3 regions of the Bacillus sp. es.036 genome follow, and region 2 is predicted to be linked to each of the others. Evidence: riboswitches for the same ligand, from Rfam matches in the RefSeq annotation. Region 2 holds a riboswitch; each other region holds the start of a gene.

Region 1 (6,424 bases), 710 kb from region 2:
TGCGCTTGAAGTAAATACGTTTACATACGGAAGTGGAACTGATAAGCAACGAGACGAATTCGGTAATGAAGTCGACCTCCAAACAAGGTCCGTTAATGCTTCAAGCATGATTGGAGAATGGTCTAAAGAACGGGAATGGTTTTGGGGTTTTAAAGATGCTAACGTTCCACTAAATGGCCGTGTATTTATGCCAGAAGGTGAAGGTCCTTTCCCACTCGTTCTTATCGTACATGGAAATCATAAAATGGAAGATTTTTCAGATCAAGGCTACAATTATTTAGGAGAGCTGCTTGCAAGTAGAGGGTTTTTAACCATATCAGTTGATGAAAATTTCTTCAACTCTTCTTGGTCAGGCGGTGTATCAGGAGATATTAATGGCCGAGCCTGGTTATTACTAAAACACATTGAAGAAATTGAATCGTTATCGACACAACAAGATACCCAATTTTTCAATAAAGTTGATATGGATCACATTGCGTTAATTGGTCACTCTCGCGGGGGGCAAGCAGCTATCCTTGCGACAAAATTCAATGAACTCGATCGCTATCCAAACAATGCTAACATGCGTTTTGACTTTAACTACAAGATTGAAACCGTAATTGCACTGGCTCCAACCGATTATCAAACTCTCTCTGATCGTAAAATTGAAGTTGATGATGTAAATTACTTATTACTTGGTGGTTCTTATGATAGTGACTTATCTGAATTTGAAGGAGATCGCCAATATAACGGTATTCAATTAACAGGTAGCGAAAATGCGATGAAATCGTCTCTTTATATTGATGGTGCTAATCATGGACAATTTAACACCACCTGGGGAGAAAATGATACGTACTTCCCTTTTACATTACTATTAAATAAACAGCCTTTACTTGAAGGCGATGAGCAGCGTCAGATTGCAAGCACTTACGTATCCGGTTTTCTAGAGGCAACTCTTCATGAAGATGATCGTTATCAGCCAATGTTTGAGGATTACCGCTATGCACTTGAGTGGTTACCCAAGACAACTTATATTAGTAAATACGAAGATCCGTCCTACCATATATTCAGTGACTTTGAGGAAGATGTGAACGTGCTAACCGCAACATCACCTTTTATTGATATAGAAGCCAATAGCTTTATTCAGTGGTATGAAGGGGAACTTGAATTTCGTAGAGATAAGGAAAGAGGAACTCACGGTGTGTTTTTGAAATGGGATCAATCCTATTCAAAAAATGCATCTTACTCACTAGATCTCACGAAACCGTTACAAGATCCATATCATTTCACACCGAATAGCGCACTAACATTTACTGCAGCAAACGTATCGGAAGCAGAAGATCAACAGCCGGTTGATTTTAGGGTAACTGTAAGCTCAGCCAACGGTGAGTCATCCAGCGTATTGTTAAGTGATATTATGCCAATGCACGGGGCACTCCCTATTCAGCATACGAAAACAAATTTTTTTGAAGAACGGCGTTACGGTGAACCTACCGAACCCGTACTCCAAACGTTTAACATTCCGATACAACTTTTCAAGAAGGAAAACAGATTTGTGAAGCTAGATGAGATCGACTCCATCACGTTTGAGTTTAACGCCTCTCCAAAAGGAAAGATTTTTCTTGATCAAATCGGTGTAAACCAACCAAACTAAAAAAGCTTTTCCTCATACTATTGAGGAAAAGCTTTTTTGTGTTACGAAATTTTACAAGAAGACTGTCCACGCTTAGCAAGATAACTTTGGTGATATTCGTCTGCACGATAAAATGAAGTGATCGGAACAATTTGAGTAACAACATGTTTCTTAAAACGCCCTGAACGCTCAAGATTTTCTTTTGCAATTAATGCAATTTCTGCCTGCTCATTAGAATGGAAAAAGATCGCTGAGCGATAGCGGGTTCCGATATCTTCTCCCTGTTTATTTAAAGAAGTTGGGTTATGATTTTCAAAAAACACTTCCACGAGCTCTTCATAAGAAATGAGGGAAGGATCGTATTCAACTTGCACGGATTCTGCATGACCTGTTAACTCAGAATAAACATCTTCATACGTAGGGTTAATTGTTTCACCACCAGTAAATCCTGCTGTTGTCGAAATAACGCCGTTTAATTGTTGAAATAGTGCTTCTACACCCCAAAAGCACCCTGCTGCAAATGTTGCTTGCTCCACTTTGACCACTCCGTTTCCAGTTATCGTATTGATTTTTTCAGATCGATCATATATGTTTTCCAGTTCATTTAGTGTTAACATATAAAGCTGTTTGGCACCCTTCTTATAGATTCCTTTTTGGAGAAGGGTCTTAATAAGTTGCTGTTTTCTAGTTTCGTTATCCATTAGTGTATGCAAGATCGTTCACTCCCTCTACTAAAACAATTTTCCAGATGAGGATGCATACAAAAAACCCTCATCTGCCCGAACAGAAGAGGGTTTGGATATACCGAGCCTCTTCTCATTTTCCGACTTTCGCCGCAGGAATTGGCACGGTTCCGCATGAACAAAATGTTCATTGGTCCGTTGCCGAGGTATCTAAGGGCCAGTCCCTCCACCTCTCTGAATAAGAAGATCCTTTAAACAAAGGATTATTAAGTTAATCTCAATAATAAATGGTATTAAAACAGTTGTCAATAGAAAAGTGCTCAAGCTAAATCACAAAAGAAATAATAAAATATCCTACTGCAGCCGTCCCTGCTGCAATAAGTGCAGGAGTTAGTTTAAATTTAGCATATGTCATCGGGTTTAACTTTAAAATTCTCGCTATTGTATTCGTATTATCACTTAACGGTGAAGAAAAAGCTCCAAATGTACCGCTCGCAAATACGGCTCCAATGACGAGAGGAAGATCGGTTCCGGTTGAATGACCAAGCGAAATACCAAGCGGCATTAAAATCCCCCAAGTTCCCCACGACGAACCAATGAAATAAGAAATAAACGCACCAACAAGAAACAAAACAGGCGGAACGAATAACGATGGAATCCAATCAAGATTAGATGTGACAAATGTTGAAAATCCAAGCGCTTCAGTTGAGGCAGCGAGCCCCCACACAACCGTTAACAATATGATCACCGGCATCATTTCATTTCCTCCTTCAATAAAGAAAGTCACGAGTTCCTTTAAGGAGAAACGCTGGAATAAATAAAAAAGGAATGTAAGTAGCACCGTTGTTAATAGAGCAAATACCATGGCATCAAGCACATCCGCCTCAATGAATGCTTGAAGTAAGGAGGTAAAGCCTTTTTCATACCCACTCCAATACGTAAGAAAAAGAGTTAACAGTATGACTCCTCCAAGCGGCAGTAATAAGTTGAACGGCTTTTTTGGAAGGTCTTTTGCTACGGCTGGATGACAGTCCTCCCACTGATCATCTAGCTCCTTCTCTTGATTCCCTGCATCAGTCGCTTGTTTTTTGCTGTGATGAAAAAAGCTTAAATAAAAGCCGATTAGAATGATACTGATGGAAAAAAAGTTATACGGAATACTTTGAAGAAAATAACGATAACCATCACCTTCAATGCCTTCCGCTTTTAAAGAAAGCTGAACAACAGACGACATGTATCCAACAAAAGCAGTCGCAATTGGCATCAATACAATCACTGGAGTGGCAGTCGTCTCGATCACAAATCCAAGTTCCTGAGGCGTGATTTTCACTTTATTTAGAAGAGCTTTCATGATTGGTGCTACTGTTACAATGCGAAAGCTCGGAGCGCTAAAGGTTCCAATTGTCGAGATCCAAGTAAGAAACAATGCTCCTTTTTTTGTATTGATTTTCGAAGATGCTAGATGAACAAACCCTTTAATTCCACCTGTATATTTCATTAATCCAATTAATCCGGTAAACATATAGAGAAAAAGAACGATTTTAACGTTATTCTCATCTTTAAGACCACTCATGATAAACTCATAAAACTGCTGTAAACCACTAATGACGCCCGGTTTATAAATAAATGAGGCCGTTAACAGTCCTGCTGTAAGACCTGGAATCACTAGCTTAGTTTTCATCGCAACCATTATCACTACGATAAAAGGGAACACAGATAACCAGTCCAATAAGTTCGCCCTCCTTCTGCTCTAGTTTGCACGCTAGAAGACGACCTATACAAAAACAAAAAAGCCAGAGCCTGGGCCCTGACTATTTCTTACGTAATGCGCTATTGTATTTTAACCTGTTAATAGACGAAGCACCAATCCCAAACATAGCAGTTCGTAATTCAAATTCAATTCGTTTCAATTGTTCTGAGAGCGCTTCTTCAGTTTCATTTACGGCATTTTCAAGTAATGCCCTTCCAAATCCAGAAACATCTGCACCGAGGGCGATCGCTTTCGCTGCGTCCACACCGTTTTTTAGCCCTCCACTTGCAATCATTGGTACATCAGGGTGCTGCTTTCGCACATCAATGATGCAATCTGCGGTTGGGTTCCCCCAATCCTCAAAAGCCTTCGCAGCTTGCCTGCGCATCGTTTGATGAGAACGATAGCTTTCAACTTGAATCCAGGACGTTCCGCCCGCCCCTGCGACATCGATAAAGCTGGCCCCCGCACTAATCAGGCGCTGAGCTGTCTTCGCATCAATCCCCATACCAACTTCTTTAATCCCAAGCGGAACGGGAATCGCCTTTGCTACTTCACGAATTTTAACAATTAAATCCTGGAAATCTGTGTCGCCTTCTGGTTGAAACACTTCCTGTAGTGGATTTAAATGAAGCAACAGCGCATCAGCTTGAATTAAATCAATGGCTCGCTTACATTCTTCAATGGTAAAACCGTAATTAAGTTGTACAGCCCCAATATTAGCTAGGACCGGGATGGTTGGTGCGTATTTTCTCACATCAAAGGAGTATACGGATTTGGATTCTTGAATCGCTGCACGCATCGATCCTACTCCAAGTGCCCACCCATGTGCTTCAGCAGCTTTGGCAAGACGCTTATTTATTTCCCATGCTCGTTCAGTGCCGCCGGTCATTGAGCTTATAAGAAATGGCGTGTTTAATTTTTTATTTAGAAAAGAAGTAGAGATATCCACTTCATCATAAGCAATCTCAGGTAATGGATTGTGTTTAAAACGATAGCGTTCTAGTCCTGTCGTTAATCCTGCCCCTTCAACTTCTTCTGTAAGACAGATGTCGATATGCTCGTTTTTTCGTTTTTCGGTTTGCTCAAACCCCAAATGTTCCAATGGAATTCCCCCTGCGCTGCTCTTTTTTCAACTGTTTACTTAGTAATGGTTTTAACCTGAGTCGATTGTACCGTTGAATCAGGATAAATGGAAGATTAACAATTAGTGCGTACCCAACCATAGCGAACCCAATATTCATTGGATTCCATAAAAAAAACAAAATGGAAGGCGGGATTAGGAGCCAGTGGGTCACTTCTGCACGTCTTGTCTCAACAATAAATTTCGTAAGATAGGATGAGCTAAGTGTCTTTAACTCTTTCTTTCGAAAGCCACCTTTAAACACGTCTCCCCCATCAGGAAGTATGGTTTTCCATTTACGTATTCGTAAGCCTTCATAGAAATTTAGTTCCTTTTTGTTGCTCTCTAACCCAGTTTTTTTTGATTCGTAAAAGGAATCTGGCAAACGAAGGCAAATATAAGAGATAGATACATGAATAATCAGCCATGCAAAAATATTCACTAAGATTAATTCTAGGACGGTTAAGTGGATAACGTGCATATGCATACCTCACTTCAACATTGTTTAACCTATCCATTTTTAGGTAATTAACAAGAAAGCATACTAAACACTTTAACAGCGTTATGATTCCTTTACAAAGGTTATACCTAAACTATACAATGACAGTGTACAAAAGTCGATTCATGACGCTAATTTGATGAAGGAGGAGAAGGAATGAGCAAAAAAACAATCGTAATTGGGGCTGGCCTTGGTGGACTTTCAGCCGCTATTCGCCTCGCTGCAGATGGACACAAAGTAACTGTACTTGAAAAAAACGAACGAGCTGGTGGTAAGTTAAACAAACGTTCCGGTCAAGGATTTAAGTTTGATACAGGACCTTCCATCCTCACAATGCCCTGGGTGCTCGAGAAACTGTTCAAAAGTGCGAAGCGAAATGTAAACGATTATATGACGATTAAGCGAATTGAACCTCAGTGGAGAACTTTTTTTGAAGACGGTGCACAAATTGATGTTACGAGTGACATCGCGGTCATGTTATCTGAGGTACATAAACGCTCAGAGAAAGATTATTCCAACTTCCTATCCTACTTAGATTATTGCAAAACTATGTTTGACCTGAGTCTTAAAAGTTTTTACAAGAAAAGTTTATCAGGCATTCAAGATTTGCAAAAGCTTCACTCATTTAAAGATCTTCTCACAATGGATCCGATGAAATCAATGAATCAGGCTACAGAAAAGTATCTTGATGATAAGCATCTTCAACAGCTTTTCAACTTCTTCATTATGTATATAGGTTCTTCGCCTTATCATTCTC
Region 2 (6,424 bases):
TAATGACATTCCCTCCACCAAAAATGGCCCCGGCTACTATTCCGAAAGCACATATAGCTAGTGCTGTGCGTCTTTTTTTTATGGCACCAGCTCCATAGGCCACCCCCATTGATGCAGCTGCACCACTTGCTCCAATATTCATGGCAAAAAACAGCGCAACTGTAATCACTAAAATCGTCATCGGCTTGATGCGGAATCAAGATGCAATCCGCACTCTGTTTTCTCCTGACTTGCCCATCTCCCCGCTCTAGAATCACTTCCACTCAAAACTCTTTCTGTGCATACGGCACAGCCGATACTTGGATAGCCTTGATCGTGAAGGGGATTATATGGTAAATCTTTCTCGTAGACGTAGCGCCAAATTTCTTTCCACGTCCAATGAATGAGTGGACAAACTTTTATGGACTGAAATTTTTTATCTCGATTTAAATAATTCGTTTTTTGTCTTAGAGGGGACTGTTCTCTTCTTAAGCCCGATATCCAGGCGCTTACGCCATCTAGTTCTTCATGTAAAGGAACAATTTTTCGTAAATTACAGCATTGCCCTGGATCCTTCTCCCAAAGCGCCTCCCCTTTACTTAATGCTTGCTCTTCTACAGACTCTTTTGGTTGCTTCATCTTTATCTTAAGCTTTGGATATCTCGCTTTTACTTTCTCAATCAATTGATACGTTTCTTCAAAGTGAAGTCCGGTGTCTAAAAAAACAATCTCCGCTTCCTCATTTACACGAGAAATCAAATCAATGAGAACAATACCTTCCACACCGAAACTACATGCATATACGATGTCTTCTTTATAAGTTTGATAAGCCCAATTAAGAACTTCCAATGCTCCTTTTGTATCTGAATGCTGATTGAATTCCGGCTCCTCGCCTGACCAGCTCTCATATAACCATTCCATTACAAAACCTCCTATTGCAATCAAATTATCCTAAAAAAAGAGGCAGTCCTAACCACCGTGGTTAGAACCGCCTCTAGTGTCTCTAGTCAGCGCTAAAATTAAAGTCGTTCTTTTTCTTTTCTTTCAAGTTGAATCACCTTTCCATCTTGAATAACAAGTGTAATCGATCCATACTTCAACGTACTTAGCATTCGTTCAATACGCGCTGCAACGTCTGAAAAGTTCTGCTCCTTGCTTCCCATCTTGCAACCTCCCTTGCTCATCATAATCTATAGGAGAGGCTAAACAACTAAAAAAGCCTTCCCAAATTGGAAAGACAGATTAGGTTACCTTAATTCACCTTATCTTCCAAAATGGACTCCATTTTGCTGGAAGTAGCACCTTGCCTCGAAGGCAGGTTGCTGGACGTCATCGGGCCAGTCCCTCGGTCTCTCTTGATAAGTTATTTTCTAAATCTTAACTATTATCTAACAATCTGTCAACCCTAGTTTAGAGATCGGGATAAACGGATTAGTAAAGAATATGAAAAAAACCCCGAATCTATGACTCGAGGCTCAGTTTTATATCGGATGACGTTTACTTTCTACTTTCTTTTCTTCTACTACAATGCGCGTTCCATCAACAGAGGTTACTACAACTACCGCATCCTTATCGATCCAGCTTCCTGCTGAAATCGCGCTATACTTTTTATCGTTCATTTCAATTGTCCCACTCGGTCGAAACGGAGTAAGGGCGATAGCTGTTTCTCCAACTAATTTTTTATACTCCACATTCATCGAGTTGTATCCCATTTCACTACTAAGACGATCTTTTAGCGTCATCTTCGTCCACATGGACCTGGCAGGAAATACTCTTAAAAATAGAAAGGACGCAGCAGTTCCAATTAAAAATCCACTTGAAACAAGCAGTCCATACAGAAAAGTTGGGGAAGGTATAGCAACTGCCGTTACCATCATTGCTAATCCAATCAGTCCAAACGTTCCGTCATTCAATAATTTTCCGTCTAGAATAACTAATCCAAGACCAACCGCAAACACAAGACCCATCCAAACCATAGATGATAATGATGTTAAATGGTAACTGAAATAGAATGTAAGGATCAGGATTCCAATCAATCCAAAAATCCCTTTTACTCGAACAAGCAACTCTCCGAATAAGAAAAGCACGCTAAGTAAGACAACAAGAAAACCAACTGCAGGCAAAGATAGGATTTCCATCCTCGCTCCCTCCTTTTCTTTCCACTCTTAATACGTATAACGAGAGAAGAAAGTTTCAGTCCATTGTCACTTTACGATTGAAATACCCCTTTTATTCCATCAATAAGCGCAATAAAAAAATCTATTATTTTCTTAATAAAAGATTGTGTTTCATCTTTGTTTAAAAATTCATCAAGATTTTCTCTCGCATTCTCGAGCTGACTCTTCATTTGATCCCAGTCGATATCGAGATTCTTCATTCGATTAAACAGTGCCACAAGTCCGTCTAGTTCTTCTTGAGTTAGTTCAATTCCTGAATCGCTAGCCGTTTGTTTAATCATCGTTCTCATGTCTTCTTCTGTCTCAGGGGGATTTGTAGCAATTTCATCTTTAATTTTCGTCATTAACTCTGTTGCTTTATCAGCACCAATGCTATCACTTAATTGAGCAGTCGTTACTAATTCTTCATTTGCAACCTGTTTCTGTTCCTCAGGAATGACTTCATCTGAACTTAACTCATACGCTTTAATCAAACCAGTTAAAGCTGCCGTACCGGATACTTCCGTTGGTGCTGTCACGTAGATATCAGCGTCTTTTACTCCCGCTGTTATTAAAGCATTGGCATACATCTCATCTGTAACCCAGTTGATATTTTTTGTTTCAACACTTAACCCAGCATCTTTCTCACCAATTGTAATCGAGGAGGAAGACAAGGCACGCGTACCAATTAAGGCTTTACTAATATAGTTTCCAAGGTATTTATGCTCTTCTTCATTTGATACTGTCACGGTCATGACATCGTCTGATGCTTTCATTTCTTCTAACAGCGTTTGCTTTTGCTCTTCTGATAAATCTTCACCAAGTGTCACAATGACATCACCAACGCTAGCATCAGCCAACGTTACAATTGGCACAATGAACATGATCAACAACATCGACAGAAAAAATGGCATTACTTTTTTAAACATGTTTTGATCTCCTTTTTAAACGTAAGGCTTGCTCGATGAGTAGATGTTTAGACTTCTCATCTCCTTGTATTCTACTCGACAGTTGCTCGAAAGAAAAGATAATTCATTAAGAAACCTGTCATATCATGGAAGGACAAGCATACCTTTATATAAAAGAAATAAACCCGATAGGAAGGTGAGAGCGATGAAAAAGTTGCTAATGGGAATCCTTTTACTCCTAATTCTTCACACCACTTACTATGATTTAACAACTGGGACACTCCCCTCACCCAGAGTGGAGTCTGAAGCAGCAGAAGTACTCGCTCCACCAAAAGACGATGCTCCCTATGTGGTTTACAAAATCAACGCTGGTGATACCGTTCTTTCTTTAGTGGAAAAAGCAAATGGATCGGTTCCTGTAGCAATTGAAACGATTGTTCACGATTTTGAAACGTTAAACAAAATTCATCCTACAGGGATACAAATAGGAAAAGAATATAAGATACCAACTTATCCCAACACATCTGCTCAGTGATTATTTCTTGTCAATAGCTCTGTAAAGTTGCTACAATGGGATAGTATTACAGATGAGTCTTATTCCCTACTAGGGAAGCATATAAAAGCGATCTAAATCATGAGGTAAGCAATCCTACATGTAAAAGGAGCGATTTTCGCATGAATGAAATTACCCACCGTAGTAAAACAAGACCTGTTAAAGTAGGTCCTTTAACGATAGGCGGTAACGATGAAGTTATTATTCAAAGTATGACAACCACTAAAACGCACGATGTGGAAGCAACAGTAGCTGAAATTAATCGTCTTGAGGAAGCTGGTTGTCAGATCGTACGTGTTGCTTGTCCAGATGATCGAGCTGCAGATGCGATTCCAGAAATTAAAAAAAGAATCAATATTCCTCTTGTCGTTGACATCCATTTCAATTACAAGCTTGCCCTCAAAGCAATTGAAGGTGGAGCAGACAAGATTCGAATTAACCCAGGTAACATTGGGCGTCGTGAAAAAGTGGAGGCAGTTGTTAAGGCTGCTAAAGAAAAAGGTATTCCAATTCGCATTGGGGTAAACGCTGGTTCACTAGAGCGTAAAATCCTTGAGAAATATGGATACCCAACGGCTGAAGGTATGCTTGAAAGTGCCCTTCATCACATTAAAATTCTTGAAGACCTTGATTTCTACGATATCATTGTCTCAATGAAAGCATCTGATGTACAACTTGCTACAGAAGCTTATGAGCTCGCAGCTCGCTCATTTGATTATCCATTACACCTTGGGATCACAGAATCTGGAACGCTATTTGCTGGTACAGTAAAAAGTGCCGCTGGTTTAGGTGTTATTCTTTCTAAAGGTATTGGAAATACGGCACGTATTTCTCTAAGTGCTGACCCTGTTGAAGAAGTTAAAGTAGCTAGAGAACTTCTTAAATCATTTGGTCTCGCTGCGAACGCTGCAACATTAATTTCTTGTCCAACATGTGGACGAATTGAAATTGATTTAATTTCGATTGCAAATGAAGTTGAAGAGTATATTTCAACGATCAAAGCACCAATTAAAGTAGCTGTGCTTGGCTGCGCCGTAAACGGCCCTGGTGAAGCACGTGAAGCGGATATTGGTATTGCAGGCGCTAGAGGTGAAGGTCTTCTCTTCCGTCACGGAGAAATCATCCGCAAGGTTCCTGAAGAAACAATGGTAGAAGAATTGAAAAAAGAAGTAGATAAAATAGCAGAAGAACACTACAAGAAAATGGCAGAAGAAAAAGAGAAAGCAGAAGCTAACTCTTAAGAAACTGTTCCTGTAGACACGAAAAGCCAGGCACGAAAGAGTGCCTGGCTTTTCTATTTCGGTTATAACTAAAAGAACGGTGCGAAGAATAAGCTGATGATCATTGAAGCGGCACCGACACCTACCGCCCATGATCCAAGCGTTGTCAGTCCCTTTCTCCTAGCAACAAATCCTACCACAATTCCCGCTGCTCCAAGAATGACGGGAAGAATGAACAAAGAAATAACGGATAGAGCAAGCGCTGCTACACCAATACCTACTCCCGTTTTTTCTTGTTCCTGTCTTTTAGCTTCAAAGTGTTCATGATGCTCTTCAGAAGTTGGACGTTCATTTTCAGGTGACTGTAAATAAGGGCGGTCCATTACACCGGGAGCTACTTCCGCTGCTGCTTCTTCATAATAATCCTCTTCAGCGCGTACTTCTCGCTCCTCGATTAGGTCCAGATCCTCATCTTGTCTGTCTTCTGTCATATACATCCCTCACTTTGCCTTGTTGTGGAGCATGCTTAGTATTCGTAAGGAAACCAAAGAATATGTTTAATTCTTCAGTAAGATCCTTCCAACTCAAGGCCTTTGCTTCTGTGTTATGATAATACATGAGATCACAAAAAGGGGTTTTATCATGACTATCAAAAGACTCGGACTTGATATTGATGGAACAGTCACAAGTCCTAAAACATTCCTTCCATATTTAAACTCATCATTTAATAAGAAATTGTCACTCGATGATCTAACAGAGTATAATCTTGCGAATATCCTCGGCATTCATAAAGATGAATTCTTCAAGTGGTTAAAAGCAAATGAGAAAAACATTTATGCTAACGCAATAATCGCTGATGATGCTCATCCAATATTAAAATCTTGGGAAGGAAAGTACGACCTTTTCTACATCAGTGCCAGAGGGAATCACCTTCTAGACACAACAAAAAATTGGTTTGCTGCAAATTCTGTTCCGTTCCATCACATTGAGCTTATTGGAAAACATGATAAAATTGACGCGATAAAAAAACATGGTGTTGACGTATTTTTTGAAGACAAACATGATAATGCTTGTGCCATTGCAGAAGAGTGTCAAATACCTGTTATTCTTTTTAATACACCTTATAATCAAGGAACCGTTCCTTCTAATGTTTCCCGATTAGAATCGTGGCATGAAGCACGTCAATGGGTTCAACAACACAACAAAAGCGGCAGAGCCTGAGCTCTACCGCTTTTAATTTGCTTGACATTCGTCACAGCGTCCATATACCTCAAATTTATGACCAGTTACTTCAAACCCTGTATCCCCCACTGGAATAGCTTCCATAGGACAAGAATCAATATGTCGTGTTTTTCCGCAGTCCAGGCAAATGAGGTGATGATGATGACTTTGTGTTGCACAGCTAAGTCGATAGCGCTTTTCACCATTCCATTCCGTCTCTTCTAAAATAGCCAGGTCGGTAAATAGCGTCAAATTTCGGTAAATCGTATCTACGCTCATCCCAGGATAACTTCTCTGCATATGATTCAGTACATCCCTAGCGGAGAGATACCTCTTCTCTTTAGCAAATAAGGTCACAAGATCTTCGCGCTTCTCAGTATATTTATA
Region 3 (6,424 bases), 550 kb from region 2:
TTATCAGGTTGATCAAGTTCCTCGTGGATCACCCATTTGTGATTCTCTACAAGTTCTCCACCATTCGTAGGCATATAGGAAACAACATATGAGGTAGTTTCAAAAGCTCCTGAGATCGTGGCTTCTGCACCTTTCATTCCTTTCATATGATCTGTTTCAATGATTGCTTTACTGCTTTCTGGATATGTAGGATTTTCAGCCCTTTTTAACCCTTCAGGTACTTCTGAAGAGCCGGAGTGTTCCATCTCTTCCATGTGATTCTCGGAGTTTGCTGAAGAGTTAGAAGTCGATTGATTGTTTCCGGACTCCTGGTTTATTCCCTCGTTATTGTTTCCGCATGCTGAAAGAATAAGTGATAGTGATAATCCTAATCCTAAAATAACTTTTTTTGTTTTCATGAATACCCTCCTATGATTGGTTTCATTTACCATCAAAGACTACTTTATCTGGAAATTGTGCACTTATCGTGCAGATTTTATTTGTTCACAGTATGATCAAAAGTTGTCTATCTTAAATAAATCACAAAAAAACAGCCGCTCAATTGAGTGGCTGACTTCTCTTTATGCTTGCTCAGGTGGTTCGCCAATAACGCGTACTTCACGTTCAAGCTCGACATCAAATTTTTCTTTTACTGTTCTTTGAACGTGATGAATCACATCCAAATAGTCTGTTGCAGTAGCATTATCGATATTTACAATAAATCCAGCATGCTTTTTAGAAACTTCCGCCCCACCGATTCGAGTACCTTGGAGCTCAGAGTCCTGAATTAATTTACCTGCGAATAGTCCAGGAGGACGTTTGAATACACTACCACAAGAAGGATATTCTAGCGGCTGTTTTGTTTCGCGCTTCTCAGTTAGGTCATCCATGATCGCTTTGATTTCATTATAGTCGCCATCTTTTAGAGCGAAGGTTGCTTCTAAAACAAGCAAACCTTTTTCATCTACGTTACTGTGACGATAAGATAAATCAAGTTCATCAGCGGTTAATTTAATTAACTTTCCTTCTTTCGTTACAGCGAGAACACTTTCGAGACAATCAGCTATCTCTCCACCGTATGCTCCTGCGTTCATATAAACAGCTCCACCAACAGAACCTGGTATACCACATGCAAACTCAAGACCGCTAAGTTTTCCATCACGCGCAAATTCAGATGCATCAATAATTCGAGCGCCTGCTTGAGCAATCACTTTTTTGTCTTTTTTATCAATCAATTTTAAAGAAGACAGATTCAAGACAATACCGCGAATACCACCATCTTGAATGATTACATTTGATCCTTTCCCTAGTATCGTTAAAGGATATTTCTTTTGATAAGCATATTCTACGGCTGCTCTTGCATCTTCAATTGTGTTAGGAAAAACAAGAACATCTGCACACCCACCCATCCTCGTATAGGTGTGGGCATTTAAAGGCTCATTTATTTTCAATTCCGCTTCTGGCAAAATCGAGCGGAGTTCATTTATTACATTTTGATTATCCATAGGCTACCTCGCTTATAAAACAAGTTCTTTTTGTTATGATTTCATTAGAGTTTCGTTGTGTCACATATTCAAACACATTTAAAATAATAACACAACTGATGTCTGAATATGATCATTTTGACAAAAGAAGCTACTATTTTTAAATGAATCTTACGCTAAAGATATAAAAAGCAAGATTTTTCATTGTGGAAAGCTGCTTTTATAACAAAAATCGGGCCGGGATCAATCGTAAAATGTATTGATGTTTTATTACATGCAGACATATCTGTATTGGTTCCATTTTCACTTTCTTTTTATCGTTATTGCCAATACGTTACAGGCCTATTCTTTTTGCAGTAAAAAACGGAGAGGTTTCCCGCTCCGTTTTGTCATCATCTATGCCTTCTGTCGATAAGCCGTATTGTTTTTCTTTAACGATTCATCTGATCCAAACAGAAAATGTTTCTCCATATTTGGAGAGTAAATAGAATTCACAGCTGTTCTACCTACTGTTTCAGCGACTTCTCTCAACATACTTGGAGAAGCACCACAACATAGTCCAAAATAATTTACCCCGACACTTTTTGCTTCTTTTGCCCATTCTGCTAGTTCATAACGGTTGCAATAAAGTGGATCGAGAGATGTTGGAAAGGTTGTCTCTGTTGGCAATGTACAGGCACATCCGCCGTCAGGTAAGTTAAAAAATGTTGGATGTTCTTCTGTTGTTCGATAAGGAATTGGAAGTGCGCCAACATATCCAGTAACAGACTGTCTAATTTTCTCGATGTATGGCTGCATTGTAGCAGGTCCTCGAAAGCAGTTCATTCCAACAACTAGCGCTCCATGTTCTTCTAACAACCGGCAAGCTTCCTCAACGGTATAGCCGTCTCTTAAAATGTTTTCACTCATAAGTCCAAGTGTAATAACTGCTGGAAGATCTTGTTTTTGAATTTCTTCTAAGGCTATTTTCGCTTCTTCGTAATAATAAAATGTTTCCCCATTAATGAAATCAACGCCTTCTTCTTTACTCCATTTTACCATCTCGGAGAACATAGACCGTATTTGTTCTTTACTATTTTCATCTTCTGGATCAAATAGATTCGTATTGGATATATTCCCTGCTACAAGTGCTTCTTCTTCAGGATGTTCCTTCGCTACCTCTTTAGCGAGGCGGATGGCTTGTCGATTTAGCGGCTCTAGCAAGTCTTCTTTTCCAATAATTCTCATTTTCTCTCTGTGGCCATTATACGTAAAAGCTAGCACGACATCAGATCCTGCAAGCATATAATCTCGATAGGTTTGTTTAAGAGCTTCAGGATTATCTAGGGCAACTTCTGGCACGAATGATCCTGCTTGGAGATAACCACGTCGTTCTAATTCAAACAGATAACCTTCCCCGCAAATGACTGGGCCATCTTGCAGGCGTTGTTCAAGTGTTCTTTTCATGTGTAACAGCTCCTTATTCTCTGTAAAATAAAAAATCCCTCTTCTTAAAAAATAAGAAGAGGGATTGCTAACAGAATCCTCCTCTTATCTTCCAGATGACATCATCTGTAGGATTTGGCACCAGCTTCAACTGAAGTTGAAAGGTTGCCGGGCATCATAGGGCCTATTCCCTCCGCCACTCTTGATAAGAGTATTGATTTAATTTTTGAACATGTTTGAAATTATAGACCTGGTATATTGAAATGTCAATGCTTTATCTGATAATTATGAAATGTCAGGATCATTGTCCGCTTTTTAATCGATAGATGCGATCTTCACGTCCAAGCGGCTCAACAGACATGGATCCAGAAGACACAAAAGAATCGAGATAAGTGCAAACTGCATAGTAAATTTTCGGTTTCTTTGTCGAGTAGCGTTTGTCTTGAACTTTTCCTTCTTTGATTAAGAGCTCGCAAATCATCAACGCACTCTCTGTACCTTGTTGAATATAGCCGTCTATCGCTTCCTGAGTTGGAAACGAAAGATCTCCCACAAAATAAGTTTCTTTCGGTTTCTCAACGTTGTTAACGGGTAAAGGTTCTTTCGCTTCGTCAGCGAACAAATCAAAAGAGCCTTGTAACTCATCTTGAGATAAAGTTTCTTTAGGTTGCAAGTCTTCTTTTTTCTGTGTTGGGATATCTAAAGCCTCTAACGTATTACTACCTCTCTGTAACGCTTCCTTTTCTTCACGGTAACCCCTGATTAAACTGTTTAACCGTTTTTCTTGTCGATCAAGTAACGGAAGTTGTAAGGAAAGTGGCTCTTCAATATCGGTTGGTAGCTTCAAACCTTCAGGGATATCATATGTAGGCGAGCCGTTTTGCTTTTTTAATAAGAGTTCATCTAACTCATAATCAATTTTTGTAAAACCTTGTACAACTTCTTTTACGATGGTACCTGGTAAGCCAGTGTGTTCTTCGAAATGGTTAATCCCAAAACGACGCACTTCACCAGTTTTTACATGTCGAACAATGTATTGATAGCGTAATGCACGACCACATTCGCATTTTAGATCTTCTGAGACAGCACCTGCATCCAGATAATCGTCTAGTATCCAATCGTCAAGCAACATTCCAATTTCCTCATCAGTAGCTCCGTTTGGAATCATTCTTCCTTTACTTTGAGCAATCACATTGGCAAAAGCTGTTTTTTTACCTCGTTTAAGAGTATTCATAAGATATGATTGTTGGTCAAATGTAAGATCTTGCAGTAATTGATCTCTCTCAGAGTTCGTAAGGCTCTTTGTCATATAAATCCCTCTCTATGCAATAGTAACGCCATTATAACAGGTATTGCTGTTGTGATGACCCGATCAACTTAATTCTTATAAGAAGAAAAGCCAATCCTGAAAACGAATTGGCGATTTGTTAGGAAAATTTATTTTCTTTCAGGCATAAATGATAAAGATCCTCTGGCACCAACTACAACTCTTTTGGAAACAACTTTTCCGCCTTCATCGTATAAAAGATAGAGTTTTCCTTCTTTCACTTCTCCTTTTACATAAGAAGCTGATGGGTATAGGTCCTTTAAATCATCTATTTGATATACTTTTACCCGTTCTCTAGTTTGATCGAACACTTCAAGCGAAGTAATTTGTTTATTTTCTCTAAAAATATAAATATCGTTATATCCAGACTTTATGCTTGTATCTTCCCCCATTAACTCAAAAGGTAGGCTTTCACGTTGATAATCCGTGTATAGTCCAGATCCAATCCAGATGCATAGTAAACTAAAAACAATCATTAACCCTTTCATATTTTGTCTCCTTACTTACAAGTTGAACTCAAGCTAGCTTGTTTTCAGTGTATGCATTAAAAAATGGTTGGTGTGATTGCCTTTGCATATAAAAAGACGCCACCATTTATGGTGAGCGTCTTTTCATTCGTGCTATTTTCCTGCGTTTTCTAGTTTCTTCACTTGCTTACTACGAAGCTGACCGCAAGCTGCATCAATGTCTGTCCCGTTCTCATGACGGATCACGCAGTTAATGCCGTTCTTCTTAAGCGTATCATAGAACGCAAGAATCGATTCTTTTTCACTACGCTGATAAGAGTGATCATCAACCGGGTTGTATGGAATCAAGTTTACGTATGAAAGATGGCGCTTATCAGCTAGTAGATTGGCGAGTTGTTTCGCTTCTTCTACGTGATCATTAACATCTCTCAACATAATATACTCGAACGTAATTCTGCGGTTGGTTTTCTCAAGATAGTAATCAATTGCAGGCATTAGTTTTCCAAGTGGATAAGCTTTATTGATTTTCATAATCTTGGTTCGAAGCTCATCATTAGGCGCGTGAAGTGAGATCGCAAGGTTCACTTGTAAATCTTCATTCGCAAAATCGTAAATTTGCTTCGCAAGTCCACTTGTAGAAACCGTGATATGGCGAGCGCCAATGCAAAGACCTTTTTGAGAATTAACGATATGAAGGAAGTCCATCATATTATCGTAGTTATCAAATGGTTCCCCAATTCCCATAATAACAATGTGACTTACGCGTTCTTCATTAGCCTTTTCATCAAGGGCGTGCTGAACGTTCATAATTTGCTCAACAATTTCTCCACTTGTAAGGTCACGGCTCTTTTTAAGAAGTCCACTTGCACAGAAGGAACAACCGATATTACAACCTACTTGTGTCGTCACACAGACCGATTGACCGTAATGAAAACGCATGAGTACCGTTTCAATAACGTTTCCGTCTTGGAGTTTGAACAAGAACTTGATCGTACCGTCAGAAGATTCCTGCTTGATTTCTTGAGTTAATGTCTGGATAGCAAAATTCTCTTCCAAAAGCTTGATACAGTCTTTATTTACGTTATTCATTTGAGAAAATTCTTTAACACGTTTTTTATAGAGCCAATCCCAAACTTGGGAGGCACGGAATTTTTTGTGACCACGTTCTAGCAACCATTCAGTTAGCTGATCAAACGTTAATCCGTATATCGATTCTTTCATTTATAACCCTCTTTTCAATTCTTAGCCATTCATTCTAATACTACTAGAAGTATAACCAAGTCGCAACCGCTTAGTCTAGAATAGTGACATCATTTGTAGGAATTAGTGAAAAAGAAAACGACCTTCCCCATTAGGAAAAGTCGTTTGCTCCTTAAAGTAGCGGAATAAAAACGAGAATAAGAAGATCGAAAAGAATATGCGATAGGAGTGGGACCCAAAAATTTTTTGTTTTTTCATATAGCCATCCCCACGCCATTCCGCCGCCTATTGCTGCTGCTACTAATAAATAGGCATCTGAGTACAGATGGGCTGTCGCATATAAAATGGTTGCAATGAAAATGGTGTCTCCTTTTTTATACCGTTTTAATTGTTGCTGGATATACCCTCTCCAATAAATCTCTTCTCCTGGGATGACGATTAGAATAAGACTAATAAAATGCCAAGCTTTAACTGGTTCCACAATATCGTAAAAGCGTTCCATGTCTTCAAATAATGAGGGATAAACCCACTTGATTCCTTCT

The links. Region 2 has a riboswitch for S-adenosylmethionine ahead of ATG70_RS10530 (YezD family protein). Riboswitches for the same ligand answer to the same signal wherever they lie in the genome.
Region 1: another riboswitch for S-adenosylmethionine. It lies ahead of msrA (peptide-methionine (S)-S-oxide reductase MsrA); the one in region 2 lies ahead of ATG70_RS10530 (YezD family protein).
Region 3: another riboswitch for S-adenosylmethionine. It lies ahead of ATG70_RS07685 (homocysteine S-methyltransferase family protein); the one in region 2 lies ahead of ATG70_RS10530 (YezD family protein).

The regions. Positions count from the first base shown of each region.
Region 1 is NZ_PDIZ01000001.1:1,332,768-1,339,191, reverse strand. It holds gene ATG70_RS06985 (hypothetical protein) at 1-1,633, shown strand, start outside; gene msrA (peptide-methionine (S)-S-oxide reductase MsrA) at 1,675-2,325, opposite strand; SAM riboswitch class I at 2,426-2,540, opposite strand; gene ATG70_RS06975 (Na+/H+ antiporter NhaC family protein) at 2,621-3,985, opposite strand; gene fni (type 2 isopentenyl-diphosphate Delta-isomerase) at 4,107-5,150, opposite strand; gene ATG70_RS06965 (glycosyl-4,4'-diaponeurosporenoate acyltransferase) at 5,131-5,649, opposite strand; gene ATG70_RS06960 (phytoene desaturase family protein) at 5,824-6,424, shown strand, end outside.
Region 2 is NZ_PDIZ01000001.1:2,047,479-2,053,902, forward strand. It holds gene ATG70_RS10520 (inorganic phosphate transporter) at 1-181, opposite strand, end outside; gene ATG70_RS10525 (phosphoadenylyl-sulfate reductase) at 178-900, opposite strand; gene ATG70_RS10530 (YezD family protein) at 999-1,142, opposite strand; SAM riboswitch class I at 1,239-1,344, opposite strand; gene ATG70_RS10535 (NfeD family protein) at 1,461-2,117, opposite strand; gene ATG70_RS10540 (DUF1002 domain-containing protein) at 2,189-3,064, opposite strand; gene ATG70_RS10545 (hypothetical protein) at 3,249-3,578, shown strand; gene ispG (flavodoxin-dependent (E)-4-hydroxy-3-methylbut-2-enyl-diphosphate synthase) at 3,719-4,837, shown strand; gene ATG70_RS10555 (DUF4190 domain-containing protein) at 4,906-5,307, opposite strand; gene ATG70_RS10560 (hypothetical protein) at 5,459-6,037, shown strand; gene ATG70_RS10565 (Fur family transcriptional regulator) at 6,050-6,424, opposite strand, start outside.
Region 3 is NZ_PDIZ01000001.1:1,497,209-1,503,632, reverse strand. It holds gene ATG70_RS07695 (YdhK family protein) at 1-398, opposite strand, end outside; gene murB (UDP-N-acetylmuramate dehydrogenase) at 561-1,484, opposite strand; gene ATG70_RS07685 (homocysteine S-methyltransferase family protein) at 1,860-2,909, opposite strand; SAM riboswitch class I at 2,991-3,100, opposite strand; gene ATG70_RS07680 (DUF3895 domain-containing protein) at 3,190-4,197, opposite strand; gene ATG70_RS07675 (hypothetical protein) at 4,326-4,703, opposite strand; gene rlmN (23S rRNA (adenine(2503)-C(2))-methyltransferase RlmN) at 4,836-5,903, opposite strand; gene ATG70_RS07665 (CPBP family intramembrane glutamic endopeptidase) at 6,055-6,424, opposite strand, start outside.